Microscilla marina ATCC 23134: one gene and its partners. The protein of the gene in region 3 interacts with the protein of the main gene of each other region in a pairwise test. Links are inferred from orthologs where the notes say so. Each region holds a gene or a part of one and is shown on either strand. Other genes may lie near its edges. The genes, in order: M23134_RS14355, dnaE and M23134_RS11230.

Region 1 (9,550 bases), on a different replicon or contig from region 3:
TGTGATAAAAAAGAACAGGTTAGCAAAAGTCGTAGGACCATATTGGTTTTCAGATAAGCCTGCTCCGTAGATAACTTCACCGAGGTTTCTTCCATCCCCGGAAGTCCGCAGCGCTCCCCCACCGTCGGTACCGACTATAAAGTGAGCCCACTCCCAGGCTTGGCTACCCAGAAACACAATTCCTCCGAGAATCGTCCAGAGCATCCATTTTTCTACATCTCGCTGGTCTCGCCTATGACCAGCCTCCACCGCCAGAACCATTGTCACACTACTCATAATGAGAATAAAGGTCATGATACCCACAAAGACCAATGGAAGCGACTTTCCGTGTAAGAAAGGAACAGCCTCAAATACTTTTTCAGGTACTGGCCAATATTTTTGGGAAAAATAAAATTCTCCTTTTTTGGTTACTGCTACACCGTTTTCCATTACAACGTGGGCAGTTGGAACATTGAGCCCATATTGTTCTACTTGATATGTTTGCTCGTAGCTATAACCCTCATGGCTATAACGGATCATACCATAAGAGATCAGTAATGCAGAAAATGTAAACGCATCGGAAAGGAGGAAAAACCACATCATCAGTTTTCCATAACGAACACCTCCAAGTGGGCGATTACCCCCACCCCAGTCAATCCCTTTTTTCTTCTCGTCTGCTGTTGCGACTGTTGCCATAATTTTCTCGTGTGATTATTAAACTTCTTTTAGTGATTCAATAATAAAAAGCCAAACAAATATAGCCAAAGAATGTCTAAAAAGTGCCAATATGTAGCACACATTTCTATTCTGGCCAATCTTTTGGAATGTATTTTTAATCTAAAGGTTGATACTAATACTATAGCTAAAAAGACAATCCCGCTTATCAAGTGAACCGCGTGTAAACCTGTAATTACATACAGGAATGATCCGGCAGGGTTAGATTGCTCACCAGCAAACCATACGCTTGAGGCTACTAAATCTTTCCAGGCATACAATTGCCCCACTAAAAATGCGAAACCTAAAAGAGAAGTAATGACTACCGCTATTTTAAGCAAATCTATGTTATCTTTTTTCGCTAAAATTAAAGACCAATGCATAGAAGCACTGCTCATTAATATAATGATGGTATTTACCCAAAATAGATTCGGCAAATCAAACTCTAACCAGTTACCTTCGGCTCTACGTACTATATAAGCACTGGTAAATGCCGCAAATAACATGATTATAGAAACAATAAACAACCACAATGCAAACTTTTGAGGGTGCATTGATAGTGTCTCTTGTGGTTCTTCTATAAAATCGGCTTTATTATCCAATGTGTTTCCTGCTATCATATCTTATCAATCAAAAATGCAATTTGTACAACGGGAAGGTAAATAAACGACCCGAACATAATGCGTTTAGCCTGTTGTTTTGCTAGTTCTGCATCCCCTTTTGATGAACATATCTTTAATAACTGTAATGCAGGCACTAAAAATAAAATGCCGCACCCAGTTGCTATAACTCCTGCTGTTAAACCTGTAATACCTACTTGTGTGGGTAACAACCCCATAGGAATCAGGAACATTGTGTAAACAGCTATTTGAAATGCAGTGCTTACATCTTTGCCTTTTTTGGAGGGTAACAGTTTGAACCCTGCTTTCTTGTAGTCATCGTCCAGTACCCAAGCAATTGCCCAAAAATGAGGGAATTGCCAAATGAACTGAAACGCAAAAATAATAATGGCTTCATAACTAATGCGTCCAGTTGCCGCCACCCAACCCAACATAGGAGGTAGAGCTCCGGGGATAGCTCCCACAAATACAGCTATAGAACCTACTCTTTTAAGTGGTGTATATACAAAGCCATATAGCAACATTGAAACAAATGCTAAGGCAGTAGTTAGTATATTGGTATAGCTAAGCAACAAAAACAAGCCGCCTATTCCAGTAATAATTGTATAGAAAATGGCCTCGTTTACTGTTACTCTACCTGAGGGGATTGGTCTGTTTTGAGTCCGGTCCATCATTCGATCCAAATCTTTTTCTATGATTTGGTTGATCATAATAGATGCTCCTGACACCAAAAAACCTCCCATTGACAAGCTAATAAAGGTTGCCCAGTTGATGGTTCCTTCGAATGCCAACAGGTACCCAAATGCTGCCGAAAAAGCTACAAGAAATGATAATCTCGGCTTTAATAGCTCAGTATAGGTTTTAAATTTTACCAATACTGAGGTTGATGTATTAATGTTTGTCTCAGTTGTTATCATTGCGAAATTAGTTGCTCTTGAGAAAGTTCTCCCAACGAATTTACTCCCTTCTTCACAAAAACTCTCTCATAATTAATCGCCAGCAATAAGAAAAATTGAATGCCTAGCACTAGTGAACCCAACAATAAATGAATGGGCTGCAAGAATGCAGGTATCCCGAAATAAGCCATTGCTATTCCAGTAGCGACTTCACTAATTATTATCAAAAACAGGTATATTGTATATTTAAATACAAAATGATTTCTTTCTTTAAGTTGTGTATAAAGTAAATAAACCAAATACACGTGGGTTAGAAACACTAACCAAGAAAATGAGCGATGGATGTAAAATGTCATCCCTAAGTTATCTACCCATAAACCTCGCTGAGCTTCTCCCATATTTCGGGCAATCAAATCTATTGCCTCTCTCACTTGTGTCCCCAGCACTACTTGTATAAAAGACAAAACCAAACTTAAGATAATGACTTGGTTGATTCGTTTTTTATTTGCTATAGGAGTAGTTTTCCAAACTACTTTAAATCCTCTAATAATGGTGTATATTAACAAAAACACAATGGCAAGTGCCAAAACCATGTGAATGGTGATCATAGAAACTGCTAAATCAGTAGCGACTACTTTTGCACCTATCCACCCCTGAAATCCTACCAGCAACACACTTGCAAAGCTCAAAAAAACAATGCCTCGATCTAATTTCCAATAAGTAAAGGAAGCGATGAAAGTTGCAAATATAAGTAATCCGATCAATGCTCCAATCAATCGATTAATATATTCTATCCAGGTCTTTATAGGGTTAAAATCTGCAATTTCTTTTCCCTGTACTTTGAATTTTTCTTTATAATTTTTTGGGAGTTGGGATACCTCAGTAGGAGGTATCCAACTTCCAAAACACTTTGGCCAGTCAGGGCACCCCATGCCAGCGCCAGTGGTTCTGACGATGCCCCCAACGGCAATCAAAAAGTATACAGCAACAATAGTTACAATTCCCAGTTTCCTGAAAACCTTATGTGTGTTTTTATTGCTCATTTATCGTTATTTCATCCTCATTATTCCCTCCACGCTCCAACATTTCTTTCTCGTGTGGCAAGTTAGAATGTGGTGTTTGAGATAATGGAATATGTTGAGGAATAAAATCTCCAAATCCGTCTTCTTCTGAGTTTGGTTTACTGTAATCGTAAGGCCAACGGTATACCTGAGGAATCTCTCCTGGCCAGTTCCCATGTCCAGGGTTTACAGGAGTAGTCCATTCAAGTGTAGTTGATCCCCAAGGATTTTCAGAGGCTTTTCTACCTCGGAAAATGCTATATATAAAGTTGAATACAAATACAAACTGAGAGAATACAGTAATGATTGCTGCAATACTAATGAAAGCATTCAAATCAGTAAATGATTTTGTAAAGTCAAAGTTAGTAAAAGCATAATAACGACGAGGGAAACCTGCAATACCGATGTAGTGCATCGGGAAAAACACAAGGTAGGCACCTACAAATGTAAACCAAAAGTGGATATACCCCAGCTTTTCGTCCATCATTCGCCCAAACATTTTTGGGAACCAGTGATACACACCTGCCATCATTCCAAAGAAAGAAGCACTACCCATTACAAGGTGAAAGTGAGCTACTACATAGTAGGTATCGTGCAACTGAATATCCATTGCGTTGTTTCCAAGTATAATACCTGTAACCCCACCCGAGATAAACATTGATACCAGTCCAATAGAGAACATCATGGCTGGGGTAAAAATGATATTACCTCTCCATAATGTAGTAATATAGTTAAATGATTTTACTGCTGATGGTACTGCAATAATTAATGTAAGGAACATAAATACAGACCCTAAGAATGGGTTCATACCAGTCACAAACATATGGTGTGCCCATACAATAAATGATAGGACAGCAATACCTAAAATAGAACCAATCATTGCTTTGTAGCCAAAAATAGGCTTGCGGGCATTGGTTGCTATTACTTCAGAAGTAATACCCAGTGCAGGGATCAATACAATGTATACTTCGGGGTGTCCTAAGAACCAGAACAAGTGCTGGAATAGTACAGGACTACCTCCTTGGTGGTGCAAAGCTTCGCCTGCTATATATATTTCAGACAAGAAGAAACTTGTCCCTAAACTTCTGTCAAAAATCAACAGCAATGCTGCTGAGAATAACACAGGGAATGACAACAGACCAATGATAGCTGTAATAAAGAAAGCCCATATAGTCAGCGGCAAACGAGTAAAAGACATTCCTTTTACTCTTAGGTTAATTACAGTGGTTATATAGTTTATACCTCCTAATAATACTGAGATAATAAACAAAGCCATGCTGATTAACCACATTGTCATACCTGCACCTGAGCCTGACATTGCCTGAGGCAAAGCACTTAGTGGTGGGTAAATAACCCAACTACCAGAAGCTGGTCCTGTTTCTAAAAAGATAGAAGCAAACATAATTACACTTGATCCAAAGAAGAACCAATATGAAAGCATGTTCATAAAACCTGACGCCATGTCACGGGCACCAATCTGCAAAGGAATAAGGAAGTTACTAAAAGTACCACTCAGACCTGCAGTCAATACAAAGAATACCATAATGGTTCCGTGCATTGTAACCAAAGCAAGATAAAACTCTGGTTCTAGCTTTCCTGCTTCTGTAATCCATCCACCCAAAATAGGGCGAAGAAACTCCATGCTCATCTCTGGAAAACCAAGCTGTAAACGGAAAACAAGTGACATAAGTCCTCCTATTACCGCCCAGAAGATTCCAGTAAATAAAAATTGTTTTGCGATAACCTTGTGATCTTCGCTAAAAATATACTTTGAAATAAAGCTTTGGTCATGGTGATGGTCGTGGTCGTGTCCATGATCATGAGCGTGATCGTGACCTACCTCCTTGATTGCATCACCTTGATTATGATTATCTGCCATAATAGTCAATTCGCTTTTTAATGTTTACAAGTCTAGTCAATTTTAGCGTGCGCTGTTTTTTCTTCCTGCTTTTTGCTGGCAAAATTCTTTTTCTTGCGCAGCCATTTTAAATCTCTCCCTTTATACTCAGGGTTATCCTTGAGGAAAGGAGATTGAGATGCGTACCATTTCTTATACTCAGCTTCTTCAACAACCTCTACCAACAAGCGCATACTGTAGTGCCCCTTTCCGCAAATCTCTGTACAAGCAATCTCGTAGTTAAATTTAGGGTTGCCTAATTCAGATCGCATTTGTGCAGTTGTTTTAGTTGGGGTAAAATGAAACTGGGTGGGCATCCCTGGTACAGCATCCATTTTTAAGCGAAAATGGGGTGCAAAAACACTGTGCAACACATCTTTAGCTCTAATCTTAAAAAGAATTGGACGATTTACAGGTAATACAAGCTTACCACTCACAAAGTCATCGTTTGCATCTTTGTGTCCAAAGTCGATGCCTAATTCATTGGTGGCATCAATCAAACGATAGTCATAATTACCCATTTTCTTATCCTTGCCAGGATAACGGGTTTTCCAGGCAAATTGCTGCCCTACTATTTCTACAACTTCAGCATCTTTTGGAACTTCTCCCATAATGTCCCACCACACTTTATTACCATAAAATACCAATACAGTAAGTATGATAGCAGGAGTAATTGTCCAAGCTATTTCCAGTTTATGATTTTCAGGGAAAAACGATGCCTTGTTCTCTTTTTTGTACCGATAACGGAAAGCAAAGTAAAACAACGCTGCGTTAGTAATCACAAACATTATTAAGATAACTACAGTAGAAGACCAAAACAAACTATCTGTTTGTTGTCCGTGTATAGAGGATGCTTCAGGTAAAAAATTCTTGGCAGCCTCTCCTGAATACCAAATTGCTGCGATTACGCCTATTAGGGGGAAAATCCACATCAAGTTAGCATTCAGATTGTTAAATCCGTCTACTTTTTCTTTATGCTCGCCTTTTGCAACAGATACTAACCTTTGGATTCTGAAAAGCATTAACAGAATCACGAAAATTAATACGATTGCAAGACCCAATATCAAGTTAGCCATAAGATCAATCTATTATTTATCTGTTTGGTTCTATAAAAATTCGTTTAAGGTAAATGTTTAAATATTGTGGTGCAAACTTTCCTCAATCATTGGGTGGTTTTTAGGGATAATGTTAGCCTTCGCCAAAGCAGCAGCTGTTACCCAAATAAAACCCGCAATAAATAAGATTACCGTACCTATTTCCACCAATCCAATACCACTATGTTTACCTACTGTACCTGGCATAATCATCATATAAAAATCTAACCAGTGACCAAAGATAACCCCAACAGCCGCAATCTTTACAAGTAAAGTTTTTCTTTTGGCTGCTCTTGGCATTAAGAACAAGAACGGGAAGGCAAAGTTGATAATGATATTAAAGAAGAACAAGAATTTGAAATCTTCCATCCTGTGGAGGAAGTACACAGTTTCTTCAGGAATGTTGGCGTAATAGATCAACAAGAACTGAGCAAACCATATATATGTCCAAAAAATACTAAATGCAAAGATAAATTTACCTAAATCATGAATGTGATTTTCATTTACATACTTGAAGTACCCATGGTCTTTAAGCACCACTACATACAGCGCCATAGCTGCCAAGCCTGTAACAAACCAACTGGCAAATGTATACCAGCCAAACATTGTACTGAACCAGTGTGCATCGATTGACATCACCCAGTCCCAAGCAGCAGTAGAGGTTGTAATGGCAAATATCACGATAAAGATTGCTGCATAAACACCACTTTTCTTATGAAAAACAGGGTTTTTAGTGTAAGCATAAAAATCGTTTACCTCATCTTCTTTCAAAGACATTTTGCGTAATAACACGTATAAAACGTACCATAAAACAAAATATAAAACGGTTCTTATTACGAAGAAAGGTGTATTCAAATACCCTTCTTTGCCTGCAATGATTTTATCATATTTAGGGCTATTAGGGTCAAATAACTCGTGGTGAGTCCAGTGAAAAAGGTCATGACCACCTAGGGCAAATACTGCCAATAGGATCACACCGGTAATTGGCAAGAATTTACCAAAAGTTTCGGGAATCCTTTTAATCATTGTTGGCCATCCAGAAAGTGCCAGGTAGTTGAATGCAACAAAGAAAACCCCTACCAGAGCAATGCCAGTAAAAAATACACTGTCATGCCAAAGTACAGCATACAGGCGTTTGGTCCAGTGGAAAGCACCGTGTCCACCTTCGTCTCCACCACCTCCGGCACCATGTCCTTCGGGAGCGTGACCTCCACCGTGATGTTCGCCACCAAGCCCTATGCCTTGCGTCCATAAAATAATCCCCACTATCAGCAAAGCAGCTCCAACTACTATAGCAGTCATCAGCTGTTTACGCAGTTTCGGGGTAAATTCAAAATTCTTTTCCTGCGACAAGTCTGAAAGCGTAATATGTTTGTCTCCAGCCATAATATTATAGATTCTTTTAAGCTTTTCTTCTGTTTATTATGATGACACTGCTATTAATGTCCTTTATTTTCAGGTTCAGTTTTCTTAGCCTCTTTTTTAGCAGTACTATCTGTTTTTGTATCCTCGTCTGTCTTTGCCTTTGGAGCTTTGTCGTCAGAGCGATTATTAGCAACTGCTTCGTGCAAACGTCCTTGCAACTTATGAACATAATAAGCGATTTTCCAACGTTCTTCAGGAGTCACAATTTGCTTGTGAGGCCACATACGCCCTTTACCGTGTGTAATCACGTGGAAGATATGCCCACTAGTATTTGTTTTTTGGGCACCAGCTGTGAGATTTGCCACCCCTTTGTACTGATCGTTGACTTTTCCATCGCCTTTACCAGTAGCACCATGACAGTGCTGGCAATAACGCTCGTACAAAGGCTGGCACTCTTCGAGTACATATTTATCAATAGCCGCAGAATCTTTAGGCAAAGCCAAAGGATTGCTTACTTTTGATGCCATTTTCAAACCTTCTTCGCCTGCTGGGAAATTGTAAACCAACAATGCGCTTCTTTCTCCCTTATCATTCTCTACTGTCATGTTATAGTGTCCTTTACGAGCCACAGTTCCTTCAGGTGGCTTGCGCAAGTTCATTCCAGTAGGGTTCAAAGGATTTTTCTTCACCTGTGTATATGGCTCATAAGGAATAGACACATACATTTGAGGCGCATATTCTGTTCCTGGACTGTTGGGGTTTCGAGAGCAAGAGCTCAAGACCATCACAGTCAGGACTAACATCAACGGTATATATTTTTTTGATCTAAGTAACATCTTTGCAATTTTTTAAAGTAGAAATATTCACTAATTATCTGCCATTTATACTTTTATAAATCCACTTCTTTGGGTTCTTCGGTCACACCATTTTGTTTCAAAATAGCCACAATGTCTTCTTTTGAGTGTTTGGTGTTTTTGTCCAAGTTAATCGCCATTACGTGTTTGTCATCTGTACTTCGAGGATCAAACATTATAGCTTTTTTACCAGGACCAAGCCCACGAGATACCAGAAATGTACCTACCATACCCAATGCAGAGATTAATACTGTAGATTCAAATGTAACTGGAACAAAGTTAGGTGCAGGTAAAAAATCTTTACCCCCAATATCCATTGGCCAGTCAAAGCCCAGCATATAGCTAATCATTGTAATTGCCAGGGTAGTACCAGTAGCTCCAAAAAGGAAAGCTGCTTTACCTAGTCTTGTTCTTTTATAACCCAGGTAAGTATCCAGGTGGTGAACTGGATAAGGAGTATATACATCGTGGATTTGCACACCTTCTGCACGTATTTTTTTTACCGCAGGCAACAAAACATCTTCGTCGTCAAATACCCCTACTATATATTTTTTAGTTTCTGCCATATCTTTAATCAATCGTAAGATTTAGTATTTTGGATCTTTTGAATAATTATGACTCACTTATTATTTATCATCACCCTGATGTGTATCACTTGCTACACTCTCAGCAGAACGCGCCTGAACTTTCTCAAGAGTAGTTTGAGAAGTAGACTTTAGTACTGCTTTTACCTCTGCCATATTAATTACCGGCAAAAATTTAGCGAACAAGAAAAACAAAGTAAAGAATAAACCGAAAGTGAATATATAATCTCCTAAATCTACCCAGGTTGGATAGAACATAGCCCAGCTTGAGGGCAAGTAATCTCTGTGCAAAGAAGTCACAATAATTACAAATCGCTCAAACCACATACCTATGTTTACCACAATAGACAGGATAAATGTAACATAAATGTTACGACGAAGTGATCTAAACCAGAAAAATTGAGGAGAAAGTACGTTACAACTCATCATGGCAGCATACGCCCACCAGTAAGGTCCAAAAGCACGGTTAATAAATGCATAAGACTC
Region 2 (11,356 bases), on a different replicon or contig from region 3:
TTCGTTAGACGCGATTGTTAACGAGAAAAATATTTACGAGCCTGGCAATATCTTAACCGAACTTCAAAATTCTATTTACTTATCTTTGGGTACCAACGCCGCTGACGGCATGGATGTGGCTTTGTGTAGTTTTGACTTCAAAAATCGCAAGGTTGTATTTGCCGGAGCCCAACGCCCATTTTATTTTGTGCGTGATGGCGAAGTGAATGTAATCAAAGGAGACAAAAAACCCATTGGTGGAAGTGTAAGACATTACAAAGAAAAACGCGAATACCGTGACCATGAGGTAGACATGTTGCCTGGCGATATGTTCTATATGACGTCTGATGGCTATCCCGATCAGTTTGGTGGTCCCGAAGGACGCAAGTTTACCACGCGTCGTTTCAAATCTATGATCTCTGAAATATACACCTTACCCATCAAAGAGCAAGGCGAAAAAGTGAAGTCATCTTTTTTAGATTGGAAAGGAGACGAACGTCAAATTGACGATATACTTGTGATAGGAGTAAAAATGGAAGCAGATTAATGCTGCAACCTAACTAAAAAGCGATGGGTTGCAGCAATGCCCTGTTTTGGTTACTTTGGGTTGGCGAGTTTACCCATAAACAAGATACTACCTGTAGTATTGTCCTTAATCATAAATATAAAAGGATGATCTGCCCTAAAAACCTTAGGTTTTACCGGGCGGTGGGCGCTGGCTGATTTTGTTCTCACAACAACCGCCGTAGCCGCCGCAGCTTCGGTTCCTTTTTCGCTTACCTCTACAAACGCCTTATGTACTACCTCTGAAATTTTCAGCGATTTGTTGCCTGTCATTCCACTAAAATCTGCGGTGTTACCAAAGGCCTGTTGCATCCCCATTGTTTTCAAAACATTCTTGAGTTTTACGTTTAAGGTCATCTTAAACTTAGGTAAACTTAGCTTTACCTGGGTATAAAATAGCCTATCCATCAGTTTTTGATAACTTTCTGCCGTAAGCGAAGCCTCCAATTTGGCTATACCATTTATATCTTTAGGCAACAAAACCACCATACTCACCTTTTGGGAAGCATAAGGCAGCTCAATCACCTGTAAGCTTTCAGTTTCAGCGTATTTAAACTTGCGTTGCATTTGCATAAACTTAACATCACTTATTTTTTGCTTGCCAGCGATAAAATCCATTTTGCGGGTTTGGCTTTTTTTGAATTTGTATTTCCACTGGCCTTTAAAGTAAATAGCATTGGTGAGCACTAAACGAGTGGTTTGATTGATGATCCCTTTAGGAATCAAGTTTTTGATCTTACGCTGGGTTTTGTCCTCTACCCATTTGTTAATGATCAACCTCGATTTTTCAGGTTGTTGTTTAAAGTCAAGGCGTTTAACCTTTGCTCGATAACAGCTTTGGGTAAGCCCCAAATATGCTTTTAAAAATTTCTGACTTTTTTCGCTCCAAAGTGCATTGGCTACTGATAGCTGTAAGCCTTTGGTGTTGAGTTGGTTAAGGTGAGTGTTGAGGTTTTTAAAGTCTTGGTGTACCGAGTTTTTGGGAAGGTGCAGCGCATTGGCTATTTCTTGGGCTGTACTACCTTTTGCCCCTGCATAGGTCATAGCCAGTGCCGACGAAATGCTATAAGGCGATACAAACACGTTTTTTTGAGGATTGCTACTCAGTTTTTTATAAAGCTCCAGGGCAAACTGGTTGCTGCCCTTGACTGTGGGGCTATTTTGTGAGTTTTGGGCTTGGGTATTAAACGCCAAGAGCCCTAGTAGCATTATTAATATTCGGGAATTCATTGATTTTTAAGTTAAGTTGAAAAAATAGAAATGATATTACAATAGTCCATAGCACCGACAGGAGCAAGCTTTAAGCAACAAGTCCTTAGATACCGATGTATATCGGTGCTTCAAGTTGCCTCCTGTTCCAGAGACAACTAACAAAATCATAGTATACTTATTTTCAGTGGTTTATGAATTTGTTAGTTAAAAGTATTTAGTCGATAGTCCATAGCTGATTCGAGTAAATGTTCACCTTGTTAAATGCTGTAAACCAGTATCTTATATTAAGGTTGTGTACTCGCTTTATTTTTAAAAGAGTTTCGGTTTTACGCCTAAATACCCAATTAAATAGTTTTTAAATTCATCAATAACTGATAACCAGCAAACAACTTTGACTAAAATCACTGCGGAGTATTGTATTAAGGAACAGAAAAAAAATAACCCCCGAATCAAGTTCGGGGCTGTAAGTTTTCAGTTTGGAGGTGCTCTTTCACCCTGATACTTCGTTACTTTTAGCCTTTGGCAGAGCTCGGCGCAGCAGGGCTGCAGCCATCGGTTTTAGCCGTAGCTATGGCTACGCCTGCAAAAAGTGCCTCGTCTCAGAATAAAATCCCTACCTCAAAATCGGTAATTTATTTTTTCACCATTCCTAAATGGCTTGTTTGGGGGTAATAAGTCTGCCAATAAATAAAATACTACCCGTGGTGTTGTCTTTAATGATAAACATAAATGGATGATCTGCCTTAAATATTTTAGGAGGAATAGGTTGTTCAGGATTGTAGGAGGTAGACCTGGGTCTTGACATAATAACGGCAGTAGCCGCCGCAGCTTCGGTTCCTTTTTCGCTCACCTCTATAAACGCCTTATGTACCACCTCTGATATTACCAAAGATTCACTCTGCATGATTTTGCTAAAATCGGCCTGTTTGGTGAAAGGTATTCTCATTCCCAAGGCTTTTAAAGCATTTTTGAGTGGAACATTTTTGGTCATTTTAAACTTGGGTAAGTGTAAGATAACTTTTGTGTGAAACAAGCTTGTTGTAAGCGCTTGATAGGTCTTTGACGTAAGCCATTGTTCCACCTGATAGAGCCCGTTTTTATGTTTGGGCAACAATACCACCGTACTCACTTTGTCTCCTGCATAAGGTAACTCTATTGCCTGTAAAATCGCATTTTCAGTATATTTAATTGAGTTAGTAATGTGCATAAACTTTATATCAGGGTAAGTGATCTTATGGGCGATAAAGTTCATCTTACGGGTATTGCTTTTATCAAATCTGAGTTTCCATTTCCCTTGAAAGTAAATGGCATTGGTAAGCACCATACGAGTGTTGCCACTGATCATACCAGAGGGAATAAGGTTTTTGATTTTATCCTGAGTTTTTTTGGCTACCCATTGATTGATCACTATTCTTGATTTTTTTGGCTGATTTTTAAAATCCAATTTGCCCAGTTTAGCCTGATAATAGGTGTGATTTAATTTGAGAAATGAAGGTTGAAACTTTTTACTTTTTTCGCCCCAGATCGCATTGACTATCGAGAGCTGTAAACCTTTGCTGTTGAGGTGGTTGAAATGATGATTCAAAAATTGATAATCTTTATCTAACGATTTGGGGCTAAAATGAAGTGTATGCGCCATTTGCTGCGCGGTACTGCCTTTTGCCCCAGCGTAAGTCATGGCCAATGCCGATGAAATGCTGTAGGGAGATACAAATACATTATTATCTTGGGTCTGGTGAGAGGCTTTTGATAATTGCTTGTAAAGTTGCAAAGCAAAGCGAGTGTTGCCTTGTACAGTAGGGTTATTGGGCAAAAGTTGGGCTTGTAAACTAACACACAGCAGGCATAGCAGTAGGGTCATAAGAAAAGAGGTACGGTGTATCATAGTTATGGTAAATAATAAAAGAAGTAAACATTTATTACCAAGACATCTCTATGAACAAAAAGAAGTAGAAAAGGGGTGTTTTTAGTTAAAAACACCCCAGGGCAAGCGCCATTTCTTCTGATACAGGATAAAGCCGTTCTTCGGGGGTTTCAGGCAATGGAGGGTTACGTCGCTTTTGCAAACTCCCGATGGCATGCGCCAGCTCTGTGACATCTTCTATACCCAAAATCCATTCGTTCACGTAACGCAACGATAACTCTTCGCTCCGAACGCCCACTTGAATAGCCGCTCTGTCCAGTTTTTTGCCCAGCAAATCACGCTCTGGGTCCCATTGGTGAATGACCACTGCCTTGTCTAATGCCTGTTGCCAGTCTTCTTCATTGGTGTAGCGTTGGGCATCGTATTGAGTAGGCACAGCTTGCCGTAATAGGTGCAACCAACCCTCGTGCGATAACTTGATACGAGCTATCGCGTTCATCCGGTGTTTGGTAGCATACTTGGTGCGCTGCAATACCCACGCAAACGAAGGCTTGATCCAGGTAAGGCGATTGGTATTAAAACCAGTCCCAAAAGTACCTTTAGCCGCAGCAGTGGCCACTACTTTAGGTTTAAATGCCTGATACACAAACAAACCTTCGTCGTCGTAAGCAGCATAAATTTGTTTTTGCATATATTCAATAGTCCATAGTATTTAGTCGATAGTCCATAGCTGATTCGAATAAATGTTTACCTTGTTAAATGCTGTAAACCAGTACTTTATATTCAAATTGCGTACTCACTTTATTTTTAAAAGCGTTTCGGTTTTACGCCTAAACACCCCATTAAATAGTTTTTAAATTCATCAATAACTGATCACCAGCAACCAACTTTGATTAAAATCACTACGGAGTATTGTATATTTATAAATAGCTTGTGAAACTATATTAATACACCATTTTGCAAGCCAGTTCGAGCGATTCAAACTTTTGTTGCAATCGTTCATCTGCCTGTACCTTGTATTTCTGTGAGTTGAGCTCTACCATCATAGTAGGTTGTTCCTGCAAGTCATACACCCAAATCTTAAGCTCGTGTTCACCCGTATTCTCTTGGGCTACCTTTTCCATTTTTTCCATGAGCTCATCGTTTAGCTTGGCAATGTCTACCTGAATAACTAACCCCCGACACATCTTCTCTTGCATCTCTTCGAGGGGTTTTATCTGCGAGGTGCGCAGCTCATAGCGATCTTCTGAACCATACCGCTTTTGTACTTTACCCGTGAGCAGTATCAGTTGATTTACCTCAATCAGATCGCTTAATGTTTCGTGGCTTTCGCCAAACAAAGCCAAATCCATCGACGTGCTGTAATCTTCTATACTAAAAGAGGTGAAAGGTTTGCCATTTTTGGTTTGCCTTAATTCTTTTTTGGTCACAATACAGGCTACAGTCACTTCCTGGTGCTGAAAAGACTCTATTTTATCAAGGGCTACCGCACCAAATTTTTTCATTCCGGCACGGTATCGGTCTAGTGGGTGCCCCGACATATAAAAACCTACCACTTCTTTTTCACGGTTCAGCTTTTCCAATTGGCTCCAGGGCTCGGTATAAGGCACCTTGGGCTGGGCTATAGTGACCGCCCCGCTTGCCCCAAACAAAGAGGTTTTGGCATTTTCTATCTCTTTTTGATAAGCATTGCCAAATTTGATGATGCGTTCCAAAAAAGTAGCCGTATCATTGGGCATAGCAGCAAAAAACTGCGCCCGGTGTAGTTTGCCCAAATTGTCGAAGGCCCCTGCCTGAGCAAAACACTCAAAAGATTTTTTGTTAACCGTTCGCAGATTTACCCTACGGGCAAAATCAAACATATCCTTAAAAGGACCGTTCTTTTTGCGCTCCTCTATGATATTTTCTACGGCAGCGTCGCCAGTGCCTTTTACTGCGCCCAAACCAAAACGAATTTGCCCTACTGGGTTTACCGTAAAGCTCTGTTCACTTTCGTTTACATCAGGTCCCAGTATTTGCAGCCCCATGTTTTTGGTTTCATCAATAAAGAAAGTAACCTTATCAATGTTATTCATGTTGTGCGTAAGCACCGATGCCATGTATTCAGAAGGGTAATTAGCTTTGAGGTAAGCCGTTTGGTAAGCCACCACCGAATAAGCTGCCGAGTGCGAACGGTTAAAACCATACTTGGCAAACTCTTTCATTACCTCAAAAACCTTCCTCGACTTCTCTTCAGGAATCCCATGAATTTCTTTGGCTCCCTTCATGAAAATGACCTCTTGGCGGTCCATTTCCTCAAGCTTCTTTTTACCCATTGCCCGGCGTAGCAAATCGGCACCCCCCAGGCTATAGCCTCCCAAAATCTGGGCAGTCTGCATAATTTGCTCCTGGTATACCATAATCCCATAAGTATTGTTGAGGATAGGCTCCAGCAAATCGTGTGGGTATTCAACTTCTTCAGTTCCGTGTTTACGGTTGATAAAGTTGGGGATAAACTGCAATGGACCAGGGCGATAAAGGGCGTTCATTGCAATCAGGTCTTCAATGTTGGTAGGTTTGAGCTGCTTTAGGTACATCCGCATTCCTTCCGACTCAAACTGGAATGTTCCTACGGTTTCGCCGTTTTGGTAAAGCTCAAGAGTAGCCTGATCATCCAATGGAATCTTGTCCATGTCTATGTCAATGTCATAGTTTTTCTTAATCATTCGCAGGGCATCCTTGATCACGGTCAGGGTCTTAAGCCCCAAAAAGTCCATCTTCAGCATTCCGGCATCTTCAATCACCTTACCGTCAAACTGAGTTACCAGCAAGTCGGCATCCTTAGAGGTACATACCGGAATATATTTAAGCAAATCATCAGGAGCAATAATTACCCCTGCAGCGTGAATACCTGTACCTCTGACCGACCCTTCCAAAATCTTGGCTTGGCGCAACACTTGATTTTCTAAATCGCCTTCAGGCCTTGCCAATACATCTTTTAGTTCTTGCACTTCGGCAAAGGCGTCTTTGAGCTTGGTTCCCGGTTTGTCAGGCACATACTTGGCAAGTTTGTTTGAGTCGGGAATAGGCAGCTCCAGCACTCGTGCTACATCCTTGATGGCCATTTTAGCCGCCATAGTACCATAGGTAATGATTTGGGCTACCTGGTTTTTACCATATTTATCAATTACATAATTAATGGCATCTTGTCGCCCTTCGTCATCAAAATCAATATCCACATCAGGCATACTTACCCTTTCCGGATTGAGGAAACGCTCAAAAAGCAGGTTATACTTGATAGGATCAATATTGGTAATACCAATACAAAACGCGACTGCCGAACCCGCTGCCGAACCCCGTCCGGGACCTACAAAAACTCCCATGTCGCGAGCGGCATTGATAAAGTCTTGCACAATGAGAAAGTACCCCGGAAACCCCATCGATTTGATGATGTTAAGTTCATGGTCAAGGCGCTCTCTTATTTCTTCTGTAATCTCTCCATACCGTTTGGTGGCTCCTTCGTAGGTCAAGTGACGCAAGTAATCATCCTGAGTAGCAAACTCAGACGGCATTTCATATACAGGCATCAGTATGTCTCGCTTGAGTTTGATAGGCGAGCATTTATCTACAATTTCCTGAGTGGTTTCCAGAGCAATAGGAATGTCAGAAAACAACTCGTTCATTTCTTCCGGCGTTTTCATGTAATACTCCTCATTGGGCATTCCATAACGCAGGTTACGCCGCTTTATATCAGGCGTAAACATTTTGGGCGTACTTTTCTTGTCAGCTCCCTTTACACAAAGCAGCGAGTCGTGGGCATCGGCATCTTCATCACCAATGTAATACACATTATTGGTAGCAATGGGTTTTACCCCATATTTTGCCGCAAATTTAAGCAACACCTCATTTACCCGTTCTTCCTCTTCTTGTCCGTGGCGCATAATCTCCACATAAAAATCATCGCCAAACAAGTTATGCCACCACTTAAACGCCTCTTCTGCTTCGTGCTCGCCCTGGTTCAATATCAAATCAGGAATCTCGCCTTGTAAGTTACCCGTCAAGGCAATCAAGCCCTCGTGATATTCTTCTATCAGGTCTTTGCCAATCCGTGGAAAACCAGCATAATAACCCTCTATATAGCCTAAAGAGCTTAGTTTGGCGAGGCGGTGGTAAGCCTCCTGGTCTTTGGCAAGCAATACTTGGTTAAATCTTCGGTCGCGATCGCTCTTGGTAAATTTAGTCTTAGTACGCTCTTGAGCCACATAAAACTCACAGCCAATAATCACCTTTACATCATTTTTGGCGCCTTCGCCTACAGCCTTAAAAGCCGCGTGCATGTTGCCATGGTCAGTAAAAGCAATGGCAGGCATGCCGTGTTCTTTAGCAAACTTGATCAAACCGCCTACGCTGGCTGTACTTTGCAAAATAGAAAACTGAGAGTGTACATGCAGGTGAGAAAAAGGGATAAATTTATCTACTTTTCCCTTAAATATCTCCGGGATTTTAATCCCTTTTTTCTTTTTACGTTTCTCAAAGTTGGCAGCATCGAGCACTGGAGGCTCATACACCACAGCATCTGCTTCCAGGTCGCCCAGGGGTGGAGCAATACCTATTGAGATCAAGCCAAAATAACAACGGGCAGTTGCCAACACATCATATGCTGCATCGTGGGCATCGTCAAAGCTTTCACTAAAAAGCTTGGTGTGAAGTTCGGTAAGGGTAGGCCATTTAAATTTACCGCCTCGTCCCCCCTGAATGCCTACATACTCAGCGGTTTCTTCGCTTTTGGTGTCATAAGTCGGTACTTCGTGAAGCTTACTATCTACAGTAGTCCGCACATACTCAGCTCCCATGATGTTTACATCAAAGCCAATGTTATGACCAATGATGAGTTCGGAACGGGCAATGTCAACCGCAAATTTTTCGAGCACTTCATTCAGCGGCAAGCCCTCTTCCAAAGCAATTTCGGTAGAAATACCGTGCACCTTTTCAGCGTTGAAAGGAATCGTAAAACCTTCAGGCTTTACAATCATATTTTCGGCACTGACAAGCTTACCATTGTAGTCGTGCAACTGCCAGGCAATTTGTACCAACCTTGGCCAGTTGTCCACATCGGTGTGTGGCGCATTAAAATCTTTTGGAAGCCCGGTAGTTTCCGTATCAAAAATTAAATACATGCAGCGAGTCTTTTTATAGTCAATGAGTTAAGCCCCTAAGGGCGCTCATGTTGAAATCTTAACTTTAAGGCAGCTTCTAAATTACGAAAAAAAAGAGGGATTTGAAAGGCTTCAATAGGGTATGTTGATAAAGATTACATCTTGCGTTGTGAGTACTCTCCTCTTTGCTTTTTCTTTCGTCAGAGGCATTTTTTTTGGCTAAAGTGGATAGCTGATTACCCACATTAGGCAGGTATAGTAAAAGAAGGATATGTTGATAAAACCCTGGTATTGAGGCTGTAGCTGGATGAAGTATAAAGTTTTGTCATATACAATGCAATCAGGTTGGCTTCATTTCTATAGCCTGGTGATTTAACATTAAAGTGAAAAATTCAAGTAAAAATGTTTGATAGTCAGGGTGTTGAGCCATTACTTGCCCTATTTCTATTACCTCACCCGCGTTCAACTGTTCTAGCAAAGGCAACAACAGAGAAGCATGGGAAAAATTACTTTTGTTTCGTCGGTAATATAGTCTTACCTGATCATTTTTTAGCGGTTGATGGTATATACAGAAAGGAGCGACAATTTGTACACTTTGTTTGGTCAATTCAGGAAAAGTTTTTTGATCAGACCAGCGCGGAGGGCGAAACCCACAATTGCTTTTGAGCGACAATTGATAATCTTCCATAGCCGCCTTTACCCAGCCACCAAATTTTTGTTCATGTACCTCAGTGCCAATCAAACCACTGGCTAAAATGTCGTCCACCTCAGCTTCATACCCTGCCAAAATCTCTGGGTCAAACGATGCTGTATTCATTTCAGCCAAAGCATTGCTGAGCCAGTCTTTGACCGAAATACCCTTGATCACCACCGTCAACGCCATTGAAAACTCCTCAGTGTTACCAATGTGAAAAGGACCTTCGGGCAAGTAAAACGTATCGTGCGCTTCTATTTGGCAGGTAGTACCATAGGGCAATATTTTCTCTGGCTCGCAATAATGCAACCTCGACCCGGTCTTCTCTACAAACACCTCTTCATCCCACAGTGTCATCAGTTTCTTACCTGGTCCCTGATGAAAGTGAATCACACTATTGGCTTCACCGTCGTAGTGTACCCCAAACGGAGTATACCCATAATTGCCCACAAATATAGTAGCGTTCAGGTCTAACCAAGGAATCCCAAGCTCTTCTACAATCCCCTGATAAAGAGGAGCAAGTCGTTGGGCAAGCGTATCGTGGTATTGGGTAGCACGATTGAGAATGATGCCAAATTTTTGCTTGCCAAATATACGTTGGGTAAAGTCTTGCAGGCCTTCGTGAGTTTGTAAAGGAGCGCGGTACATCTCGCTCAACTCTTTAATCACCTGTTTACCATCAGTATATACCCTGAGTCCGGGAGTACCAAACGAAAGCTTTTCTGGAACTTCTTGGATAATATTTAAAATGTCTTGTTCAGTAAAAAACTGAGCAGGCACACTGTTTTTGATCAAACAAGCCTCTGTAAGGTAGTTAGACTCTTCTAAAAGCACGTTCCACCAGGCTTGGCTAAAAACGGTATGAGGAGGAGTAATAGATGCCATTGATTACTATATATAGTGATTATAAAACATTGAGTTAATAAAGGTTGAGTGGACTATTACGTCTACGAGCCCGGTTGAGCAAGACATTGGCAATTGCTTCGGATATTTTTTTATTAAAAGCCTGATCCAGCCAACTAAACTCACCCACGGGGTTAACTTCTAAAAATACAAACTTGCCTTCCGGAGTTTTAATTAAATCTACCGCCCCATAGTTGAGTCCAAAATAGTCCATAAGGTGAAGCAGCTTCAGCTGAATACTGGCGGGTAAGTCACAAGGTTCTATGTCATCTATCAGGCTCCCATCTTTACGCCAGTCAGCTTGCCCTTCGGTAGATTGTTGAGAGGGTATTTTACCACAAAAAATCTGTTCTCCTACAATGGCCACCCTAAACTCACATTCTTTTTCTACATATTCCTGAAAAATCATAGGCGAAAATTCCAACCCCGTCATATCTTCCAACTCTTCGGGCTGCCACTTGTGGCTATATACCTTATACTCGTCTTCAGTACCATCATAAATGCTAAAAGCGTATTGCATCTTTGAGATCACCGCCGAATAGTTGTGGGCAAAAGCTTTTACTTCTTGCGCCGAGTTGGTAATAAGGGTAGCAGGAATGCGCAAACCCAGGCGGTTGGCTACCTTAAGTTGCAATTGTTTGTTTTCGGCACGTCGGATGTCCGCTACAGCGTCTAACACAAACTTGCCAATGCCCCAACTGGCAAGGGTACCCCAGAAAGTAGTTTTTGATTCTTCTATGGCAGGTATTTTATACTCATCTGCCATTTCTTCGGGCAGCTCTTGCCCAATGCGGATGCGTCTATACCATACTGCGTCAAACTTTGCCAGGTCGTGTACCACATCTTCACTGATGATTTTTACCTGTTCGGTATTGTTAATATAATGGCTGGCAAGCTGAATTTGGGTGGGGTAATAGTTGGTATTAAACCTGTATACATTGGCTCCTTTATTTTGCAATGCTTCAGTTACATTGTTGATACCTTCGTCGTCATCACTATATGTGA
Region 3 (9,587 bases):
TTTTACCGTTTTTCCCGCTAAACCTGGTTGTTTATCCAGACGAAAACCTCAACCTTCATGTATTTGAACCCCGCTACAAACAGTTGATTCACGATTGTATAGAACAAAATACTAACTTTGGTATCCCTTCATTTATCAATGAAGAGGTAGCTGCTTATGGTACTGAAGTAAAGATAGTAAACGTTGAAAAAACTTATGATGATGGCAAAATGGACATAAAGACGAAAGGAGTGCAGGTATTTAAAGTATTGAGCTTTGATCAAAAAACACAGGAGAAACTATACGCTGGTGGCACTGTAGAAGTGATCCCTCACGAAGAAGTTGCTCCAGAAGAAGTAAGCCGGGAACTTATCAGCAATTTAAAAAAGTTGTATGAAATCATCAAAGTAGGTGCAGCTATCAATATCCAAAGCTTCAAAGTGTTGTCGTATCAACTAGCCCATAAAATAGGGCTTTCGTTGGAACAGCAATACGAAATGTTGAAAATTTCCAGTGAACACGATCGACAGTTGTATTTGCTGGATCACCTCAAATCTTCTATCCCTTTGATGGAGGAAATGGAACGCACCAAAGAAATTATCCGCATGAATGGGCATTTTAAAAACCTTGACCCACTGGACTTTTAACAAAACTTAGCCCCTTCATCAAACAAAATATTTGGACTACTGTTGTACAAAGCAGGAATACCAAAAAAGGCAGGCAATAAAACTATTGCCTGCCTTTTATATGCTTGATTACTCAAGGGAAACCTACTTAAGCTTGTAGCTCACGGTAAGCTGAACCACATTGGTTTTGGTGTTATCGTCTGCTACCCGACTCGATAATTTGGTAAGCCCGGCTTCATAACGCAAGTCTATGCCTAACTTTGAGGTAGGATCAAATCCTATTCCTACCTGCAACGATGCCAATATATCGTTGACATCATCCATATTATCAGTGGTATTACCTCCCGACTCGGTTCTGGCACTCACTACAAACCCAAACGCAGGACCTACATATAAACGTACTGGGTTGAGTTTAGCGCCAAAAAGTAAAGGAATGTCAAGAGTTGTTATTTTGGTGGTATACGATGAGTTAAGAAAATTAATGGCTCCTCGCCCTCCCTTTTGAGAAACCATCAGCTCAGGCTGAAAGAAGAAACTTTGTGATATTTGAAACTGAAACAAAGCTCCTAAGTGGAGTCCTATACGAGCCCCATCGTTGCTCACACCGTTGGGCAAAGACGAAAATGTTGCCAGGTTGAGTCCACCTTTAATACCAAAACCTACTTGAGCTTGTGCTACTCCTGTGCCTAACAAAACAAGTAGAATGAATGTGTAAATTCTTTTCATGTGTATGATTTTATTTAAAAATGACATTTAATAAGTACTCATCTTGAGTCCCAAAGACAAAACTACAGGGTTACTCAAAGAGGGCAAAACCTCTAGGGCTTTATTTTTATCTATAAAATAATTCGTATTGTTTATCGTTCTACTGAATTATGTGCTGCTATTACAAACTCATCAGCGTCTAAGTGTGCCGGAAACTTCTCTCGAAAACGCTCCAGGGCTGCTTTATCAAGCATTTTGGTATAAATGATTTCGTCCTGTGTTTTTTCAAACAACACCTCCCCTTTAAAATCAACAATTGCCGAATCGCCTGAATAAGTAATGCCGTTATCGTCTTTGCCTACCCGGTTTACCCCTACTACATAACTTAGGTTTTCTATAGCCCTTGCCTTAAGTAATGTACGCCAGGGGGAACGCCTTGCCTCTGGCCAGTTTGCTACATACAAAGCAAGATCATAGGCTTGGTGTAAGTTGCGGCTCCAAACCGGAAAACGCAGGTCATAACAAATAAAAGGCGCTATTTTCCATCCTTTCCACTCTTTTACAACCAAACGCTCACCTGCAGTATAGCTATGATGTTCTTCTGCCATCCGAAACAAATGGCGTTTGTCATAATAATCATAAGTACCATCTGGCTCTACCCATAACAAACGGTTAAAGTACTGTCCTTTGTCTACACAAATAAAACTGCCTGTAACCACTGCCCCAGTTTGTGCAGCCATTTGCTGCATCCACTTATGGGTGGTAAGGTTCATAGGCTCTGCCAATGGCTGCACACTCATGCTAAACCCGGTAGTAAACATTTCGGGCAATACGATCAAGTCTGTAGGTTGATCGATTTGCCATATTTTTTCCTCAAACATGGCACGGTTTGCTGCCGGATTTTGCCAGTATAGTTCTGACTGAATAATTGTAATTACCATAAAGTAAAGTTAATCGTAGCGTTGACAAATGCCCCGCTTAGTTTTTCAAACTCTTTAAGCGGATATACATACCCACCAGAAGCACTCAGTACCAGTCTATGGTCGTAGTATAAAAATACCCCACCCATTGGTGTAAACTGTAAGGTGTTGAAGCTTTGTTGGTTGAGACCACCAAACTCCAGCCCAAAATAAGGAATTAAAAAATTACGCCGGGGGTTACGTTCAACCGAGAGGTTGAGCCCCAAACCATATTTGAGCATATTAGAAACGCCTACTTTGTTGCTTTGCAAAATACTAATGGTGCCATAAAAACGTAAATGACTAGGTCCCCGATTGTCGTTTTGACGAATGTAGTTATAAATAAGAAATTCGGGTGAAAACCCACTAAAGGTGCCCAGGCTATCTGAAGAAGAAGGAAAGTAAAAGTTATAGCCTCCACCTGGCATTACGTGTGACTCGTGGTCTACAATATATTTACCACTTTCACTTCTTTTAGGTCCGTACGTAGATTGCCCATAGCTCCAAAATGCTACAAAAAGTAGCATCAAGGTAACTGTTACAGTTTTACTCATAGTTTATGATATTTAGGTAATAAATTACGCTACCCAACTTTTAACTTCATTGAACTCAGCACAGTAAAACTGTAGCTTCGGTTTTAGAAATACCGTCCTCACCAACCCATCGAAACCCTAAAATAAGCGGTTTTTTGGGCACCTATATGCCTCGGTATCTAAGGGACTTGTAAGCGGTTTGGTTTGTGGGAGCACAAAATAGTAAGGTAGAGTAGTAATAAATATTCAAGTCATAATATATACCCTACGTTAATCAATGTAGTTGACCAAAAGCAATAAAATCTTTTGTTTGTAATGGCTACTCTTTCAGTATCTGAGCATTTTTCACTAATAACTCTACTGCTCTTTCCATTGTTTCATCTTGCTTGGCAAAACAAAAGCGAACTACTTTTCTGTCTAGTTTGTCGGTATAAAACACTGATGTAGGAATAGTGGCCACTCCTGCTTCTTTGGCAATTCTTTTGGCATACACTACGTCAGGTTCGCTGCTCAGGTGAGCATACGACACCAACTGAAAGTAGGTGCCTTGGCAAGGCAACAGTTCAAAGTCGGTAGCTTGCATTAATGAACGAAACTTGTCACGACGCTCTTGATAAAACTCAGGCAAAGAGGTGTAATGCTTTGTTTCTGCCATAAAATCTACCAATGCGTATTGGGCTGGAGTAAAGTTAGAAAAAGTAACATACTGGTGTAATTTGCGCAACTCAACTGTAATTTCGGGAGGAGCTATGGCATAGCCCATTTTCCAGCCAGTATTATGAAATGTTTTACCAAACGATGAAATCACGATTGATTTTTCACGCAAAATAGGATAAAGTAACATGCTCTGATGAGTGACTCCATCAAAAATGATATGTTCATATACCTCATCGCTGATCAATAGCAAATCGTGATTCATTACTATCTCGGTAAGCTCGGTAATGTCGTGTGGCTTAAGTACTGAGCCAGAAGGGTTATGAGGGGTGTTGATGATGATCAGCCTTGTTTGAGGTGTAAGCGCCTCTTTTACTTGGTGCCAGTTGATGGCATAGGTATTTCTCTCTAGGGCTATAGGCACCGCTTTGCCCCCATTAAGCTCTATTACAGGAATATAAGCATCGTACGCAGGTTCAAAAACAATGACTTCGTCACCCTCTTGTACTAAAGCACTGATTGCCACAAACAAAGCCTCGGTGGCCCCAGTGGTTAAGGTAACTTCTGTAGCAGGGTCAGGGCTAAAACCATAAGTATGGGCAGTTTTTTCAGCAATGCGTTCACGCAAGGGTAAGATGCCTGCCGAGGGAGCATACTGATTCATTCCTTTTTGCATGTAATGATGCGTTAAACGTACCAGTTCTGGATGACAGTCGAAATCAGGAAAGCCCTGCGCCAGGTTTACTGCTTTGTGCTCGTGCGCCCAAGCCGACATTATCGAAAATATAGAAGTGCCTGCATTGGGTAATTTTGAAGAAATAGTTGGGGTCGATTGCATGTTTTTATTAAGTGTTTTTTCAACCATTGAGTATAAAATATATGCTTACTTGTTCTTAAGCGAAGTTAGGATATTGTTTTTTTTAGCTCGATCAAAGCATTTTAGCTGAAAAGTAACAAGTTTGTGTTTTTTTTCCCATATTTATTTTAGAAACTAAGCATAGTTTTACACTAATTATCAATTTTTATATACCATCCCCCTCCTTTATAGCATAAGTGAAGGCATTGGGCTGTACTATACAAACTCTGCAGGAAAATGCTCCTGTAGAAGTAAACACACTATTGAATGAAGAAAAAGGGAGCAAATAACACCTATTTTGGCAATATAAAAGAAGGAGTTCGCTCTTCGCTCATAGGTTTAAAGCTGTCTATCAAACACGCTTTTGAAGCCCGCCAACGAAGAAAACCTGCCGACTCTATAGCTACTCCGGCTTATTTTGAGCAACAAACCGGACGAGTAACTACCCAATATCCTTATGAGGCGATTCCTGTGCCTGACAACGGAAGATACCGTTTGTTTAATGAAATGGATGATTGCATTGTATGTGATAAATGTGCCAAAATATGCCCAGTAGATTGTATTGATATAGAACCTATAAGGGCTACCGGACAAATAGGAACTGCTTCTGACGGCTCACCCATCAGACTTTATGCCGCTACCTTTGATATAGACATGGCTAAATGCTGCTACTGTGGCTTATGTACTACAGTGTGCCCTACTGAATGCCTGACTATGACCAAGGCTTATGACTATAGTGAAGTAGATATTACCGACATGATTTATCACTTCTCAAACCTTACCCCTGACCAGGTGCAGGAAAAGAAAGATTTGTTTGAGCAGTACATGAAAGAAAAAGAAGCCACCAAAAAACAAATGGCACAAGCAAAAGGTGGAGAAACTAAAGCAAAGCCAACGGTAAAAAAACCGGTTGCCAAACGTCCTGCTATTAAAAAAACTACAGAGGCAGGAGCACAAGCTCAAGAAAATGCGGCTACTGCTCAACCCAAAACAGGGTTTAAGCCACGCATGAAGCCTAAAATAAAGCCAAAAACTGGTACAACGAACACCGGAGAAGATAAAAGTAATGAGGTGATACCTTCGGCTAAACCCAAAGTAAAACGCCCAGTTATTAAAAAACCGACGAGTCAGTCAGAAGGGGAGGCAAATGAACCAAAAGCTGACGCCAAGCCAAAAAGAGTGAAGCCAATCATTAAAAAACCGACGAGTCAGTCAGAAGGGGAGGCAAATGAACCAAAAGCTGACGCCAAGCCAAAAAGAGCAAGGCCAGTTATTAAAAAGCCAACAAGTCAGCCAGAAGGGGAGGCAAATGAACCAAAAGCTGATGCCAAGCCAAAAAGGGTGAGGCCAGTCATTAAAAAGCCAACAAGTCAGCCAGAAGGGGAGGCAAATGAACCAAAAGCTGACGCCAAGCCAAAAAGGGTGAAGCCAGTCATTAAAAAACCGACGAGTCAGTCAGAAGGGGAGGCAAATGAACCAAAAGCTGACGCCAAGCCAAAAAGGGTGAAGCCAGTCATTAAAAAACCGACGAGTCAGTCAGAAGGGGAGGCAAATGAACCAAAAGCTGAGGCAAAGCCAAAAAGAGCAAGACCAGTCATTAAAAAACCAACGAGTCAGTCAGAAGGGGAAGCAAATGAACCAAAAGCTGAGGCAAAGCCAAAAAGGGTGAGGCCAGTTATTAAAAAACCAACGCAAAAAAGAAAAGACGATGGCGAAGAAGGAACATCTTCATAAAATAAAAGGGGCAACCATCACTTTTTTAGTAAATATTTAAGTACTCAGTCAAGACCAAATTAATAATGCATAGTATGCTTATTATCAGTCAATTATAAATTTATCTAAAGTACTTAGAATGAAACATTAAAGTAAAAACAATGATATTGAAGATAGTTTTTTTTGGCTTTGTTGCCTTAATAGGTGTATCAACCTTGGTACTGCTGGGCACACGTAAGGTATTGTATGCAGCTTTTTCGCTGTTATTGATTTTGCTGGGTATATCAGCACTGTATGTGTTTGCAGGAGCCGATTTTTTGGCGGTGACTCAAATCATTATTTATGTAGGGGGCATATTGGTACTCCTGCTATTTGGTATTATGCTTACTAATAGACCTCCGCAAAACCTTAGTATTAGATTCAGTAACCCTTTTCAACAAGATGAAACATCAGATGTACAGCCCTTGACCAAAACCCGAAATAATTTGGCTGGTATAGTCTTGGGGCTGGGGTTATTAGCAATACTGGTGTTTGCTATCCATAAGGCTAACCTGGGACAAATGCCTTGGATCAAGCAAGCTGTTCAAAACCAACAAGTGATCAAGCAATCTACAGTACAAGGCTTAGGCATACAACTAATGACCCAATATGTCTTGGTATTTGAGGTAATTGCTGTTTTACTAATGGTAGCGTTGCTGGGGGCTGTATTGATAGCTGGAAGAACTGAGAAAAAAACGGGGTAACACCTATTTGTTCTATCTTTTCGTTTGTACTAATTATGGAAGAAATATACCGAAGTACTTATCAAACCTTTGTGTTATTTGCCAAAGAAGCACTTTTGATAGAGATATGGAACAGTGCCAGTGAAGATCTCAATGATGAAATTTATAAAAAAGAGTTTTTATTGACCAATGAAGTACTGGCACCTTACTTTGACAAAATAGACAAGGTACTGATTGATGCCCGTAACTTTGAGTATCCTATTTCTCCTAACTTGCAAGATTGGCACAACCAACATGTATTTGCCCGAATAAAATCAGGCAGTATTGCTAAAAGTGCACTTGTTACAAGTAAACACATATTGGTACAAGTATCTATGGAGCAAACCTTTGATGCCTTGGAAACAGCCCCACACCAAACAATCAAGGTGTTTGATCAAGTAGCCCAAGCCAGCCAGTGGCTTACTGGTAAAACTATAGATTGTCGCACTACACCTTACCAAATAGTATATTATACTCAGGCAAACGAAACACTTACACAAATATGGCATGCTGACACAGAAAATCTGGAGGTTCACCAGCTTCAGCAAGAGTTTGACGAGTTGACCGATTTAGCAAAAACTTACCATCCTTTCAAACTATTAATCAACGCCCAGGCACTGAGCCACCCTATACTGCCCCACACGCAAAACTGGCTCAACCAAGAAGTTTTCCCTTACTTTTTGATGCACAAGCTCAAATATATGGCTATAGTGATCAGTCAAAATATGCATGTACAGCTTTCACTGGATCAAGCCCTGGAAGACATCAAAACCTATCCTATAGAAGTAACAAGTTTTGATACTCCCCAAGAGGCTACCCACTGGCTAAACCCCTAGTATTTGATGTATGACCATTAGGAGAGCTTTCCCTGCCTGATGCTTTTTTATGGAAAAACTTTAGTAGTTTTGATTTTTGATAACATTTACCCAACGCTTTTCAAATACCCGTGAAAAAAACAATTATAGCTTTAGTAGTCGCATGTTGGATACCTGCCATTGCCCAGGCGCAGGCTTTGCTCAATAAAACCAAAGTATACACTTCATTTGAGGAGGCATTTAAAACCCCTGAAACAGTATATATATTAGATGTTAGTAAGAAAAAACTATCAAAACTTCCCCATAATATTGATCAGTTGGTCAATTTGCAAAAACTACTACTGGGAGAGAATAAACTAAAAAAATTGCCCGATAATTTTATAAAATTGAACAAACTGAAACACCTTGAGCTCCAGAAAAATAAGCTAAAAAAATTGCCTCAGGGGTTTGAAAACCTTCGCCAACTCAAATACCTCGATTTGGCAAATAACCGATTCAGGCAAATACCTATGAGTATTTTTAAAATCAATACTTTGGAAACCCTTCACTTTTTTGGCAATCGGGTAAAAACCATTTCTCCAGAAATTGGGCAACTCACCCAACTCAAAAGCCTGCGGTTGGGTAGTAATCGAATAAGAAAGCTACCCAATAACCTGGGACAATTCTCACACCTAAAAGAGCTACACCTCCCTGACAACTGCTTACGCAAGCTGCCTCCTTCGTTTAACCAGCTAGACTCACTCTACTGGCTCGACTTAAACCATAATTGGTTCCGAAAACTACCCCAAGAACTCAAAGGATTGGATAATCTGCATATTGCGTTTTTTTGGGACAGGGGGTTTTCTAAAAAAAATAAGCGTGATGTAGAAGCTGCTCAGCCCAACACCGAGTTTAAATACGCCCCTAAATATGCAGGTAAATACTGGGGGATATACGCAGGGTTTCAACAGGGTAGTCAAAGTGTAATAGAGGCGGGATTGGTCAAGGGTTTCAAAAAAGACTTTATTACCTATCACTATGGTATAGGTGGTGAGTTTAACCTCAATGGCAACATGCAGGGAGTAAAGTTTGGGGGTTGGGTGAATGCCCTGATTGCATTGGGAATGCAAGCGACATTTTACCTGGATGATGGTCAAAAAGCTGCCGCTATCCGACCAGAAATAGGGATAGGAGCCAATTTGTTTAGTTTGATGTATGGCTACAACATTATTATTGGAAATAATCTACCAAATACCAATCGTCACATGGTATCATTGAGAGCGGTCTTACCATTGGCACCATTGTTTTTTCCATAAAGCCAGGTTAATTACCTTGAACTTGGGCAATACAACCTTTTACAATGAGGTATTGAGCCGCAATGTAGGTGACCATAATGACTAACCCAGCTTGTGGTATAGACACCACAAACTTATTGATGGCAATTATAGCGTCGGATACAACGAATAATAATGCTCCATAAAATACCCATTGAAAACTTATGGGATGAGTACATCCTTTTCGATTGAGCGCAAAAACTGCCATGAGCACAATAGTAGAGGCATATACCAATACTGGAACTGCCAGCTCTTTGAGGTGGGGAAATAAGTAGGCATACAACCCTACGCCTAATAGCAAAAATGGCAAAGCCCAAAGGGGATTTCGGCTTACAAAACCCTTTTGCCCACTCATATTTACCGACTTTTGATAAGCCACTACATACAACACATGAGCAATCAGAAAGTTGGCCAAACCTACCATAAAGAAAAGTTCTGACTGCTTTACAAACATGAGTGATACATCGCCACCCCAGGAAAACACCAAGGCTCCAACAATCAACTTGGCAAAAGTATCCAGTTTCCCTCCCAATTGTTGGTAATAAAACCCCAATAACCAGATCATCAGCAAAGGCTTGAAAATATAATCCAGGGTTTCAGATTGAATGATACGCCCAGTAAGGTCGCCACCAACAATGATCAAAAAAACAAAGAAGGAAGTCAGGTATTTTGC

What was found.
Region 1: the proteins of M23134_RS11230 (region 3) and M23134_RS14355 interact in binary tests that used the Escherichia coli proteins (3 or more experiments, as listed by UniProt). The link is inferred for Microscilla marina ATCC 23134 from one-to-one orthologs.
Region 2: the proteins of M23134_RS11230 (region 3) and dnaE interact in binary tests that used the Escherichia coli proteins (3 or more experiments, as listed by UniProt). The link is inferred for Microscilla marina ATCC 23134 from one-to-one orthologs.

The regions. Positions count from the first base shown.
Region 1 is NZ_AAWS01000013.1:216,239-225,788, reverse strand. The notes cover bases 2,696-5,642. They hold M23134_RS14355 (cytochrome c oxidase subunit I), read right to left. Parts: upstream 5,150-5,642; coding sequence 3,242-5,149; downstream 2,696-3,241. Other genes in these bases: M23134_RS14350 (cytochrome c oxidase subunit II), read right to left, coding at 5,182-5,642; M23134_RS14360 (COX15/CtaA family protein), read right to left, coding at 2,696-3,252. Outside these bases: M23134_RS14375 (cytochrome c oxidase subunit 3), read right to left, coding at 1-675; M23134_RS14370 (cytochrome c oxidase subunit 3), read right to left, coding at 705-1,313; cyoE (heme o synthase), read right to left, coding at 1,310-2,230; more of M23134_RS14360, read right to left, coding at 2,227-2,695; more of M23134_RS14350, read right to left, coding at 5,643-6,243; M23134_RS14345 (hypothetical protein), read right to left, coding at 6,301-7,647; M23134_RS14340 (c-type cytochrome), read right to left, coding at 7,701-8,462; M23134_RS14335 (DUF3341 domain-containing protein), read right to left, coding at 8,516-9,046; nrfD (NrfD/PsrC family molybdoenzyme membrane anchor subunit), read right to left, coding at 9,107-9,550. UniProt on the Escherichia coli protein: Cytochrome bo(3) ubiquinol oxidase is the terminal enzyme in the aerobic respiratory chain of E.coli that predominates when cells are grown at high aeration.
Region 2 is NZ_AAWS01000003.1:246,056-257,411, forward strand. The notes cover bases 4,364-9,116. They hold dnaE (DNA polymerase III subunit alpha), read right to left. Parts: upstream 8,776-9,116; coding sequence 4,564-8,775; downstream 4,364-4,563. Other genes in these bases: M23134_RS03670 (hypothetical protein), read right to left, coding at 9,095-9,116. Also shown: M23134_RS03645 (SpoIIE family protein phosphatase), read left to right, coding at 1-526; M23134_RS03650 (serpin family protein), read right to left, coding at 577-1,773; M23134_RS03655 (serpin family protein), read right to left, coding at 2,405-3,640; M23134_RS03660 (DUF4291 family protein), read right to left, coding at 3,726-4,310; more of M23134_RS03670, read right to left, coding at 9,117-10,333; M23134_RS03675 (MvdC/MvdD family ATP grasp protein), read right to left, coding at 10,368-11,356. UniProt on the Escherichia coli protein: DNA polymerase III is a complex, multichain enzyme responsible for most of the replicative synthesis in bacteria. This DNA polymerase also exhibits 3' to 5' exonuclease activity. The alpha chain is the DNA polymerase catalytic subunit.
Region 3 is NZ_AAWS01000010.1:153,452-163,038, reverse strand. Bases 2,209-5,192 are described here. They hold M23134_RS11230 (methionine aminotransferase), read right to left. Parts: upstream 4,295-5,192; coding sequence 3,122-4,294; downstream 2,209-3,121. Other genes in these bases: M23134_RS41070 (4Fe-4S binding protein), read left to right, coding at 4,580-5,192; M23134_RS11235 (hypothetical protein), read right to left, coding at 2,245-2,823; M23134_RS11240 (amidohydrolase), read right to left, coding at 2,209-2,251. Outside these bases: M23134_RS11250 (LON peptidase substrate-binding domain-containing protein), read left to right, coding at 1-626; M23134_RS11245 (porin family protein), read right to left, coding at 750-1,331; more of M23134_RS11240, read right to left, coding at 1,463-2,208; more of M23134_RS41070, read left to right, coding at 5,193-6,046; M23134_RS11220 (NADH-quinone oxidoreductase subunit J family protein), read left to right, coding at 6,187-6,768; M23134_RS11215 (hypothetical protein), read left to right, coding at 6,804-7,622; M23134_RS37915 (leucine-rich repeat domain-containing protein), read left to right, coding at 7,733-8,896; M23134_RS11205 (lysoplasmalogenase), read right to left, coding at 8,904-9,587. UniProt on the Escherichia coli protein: Shows aminotransferase activity with methionine and histidine as substrates, and to a lesser extent also with phenylalanine.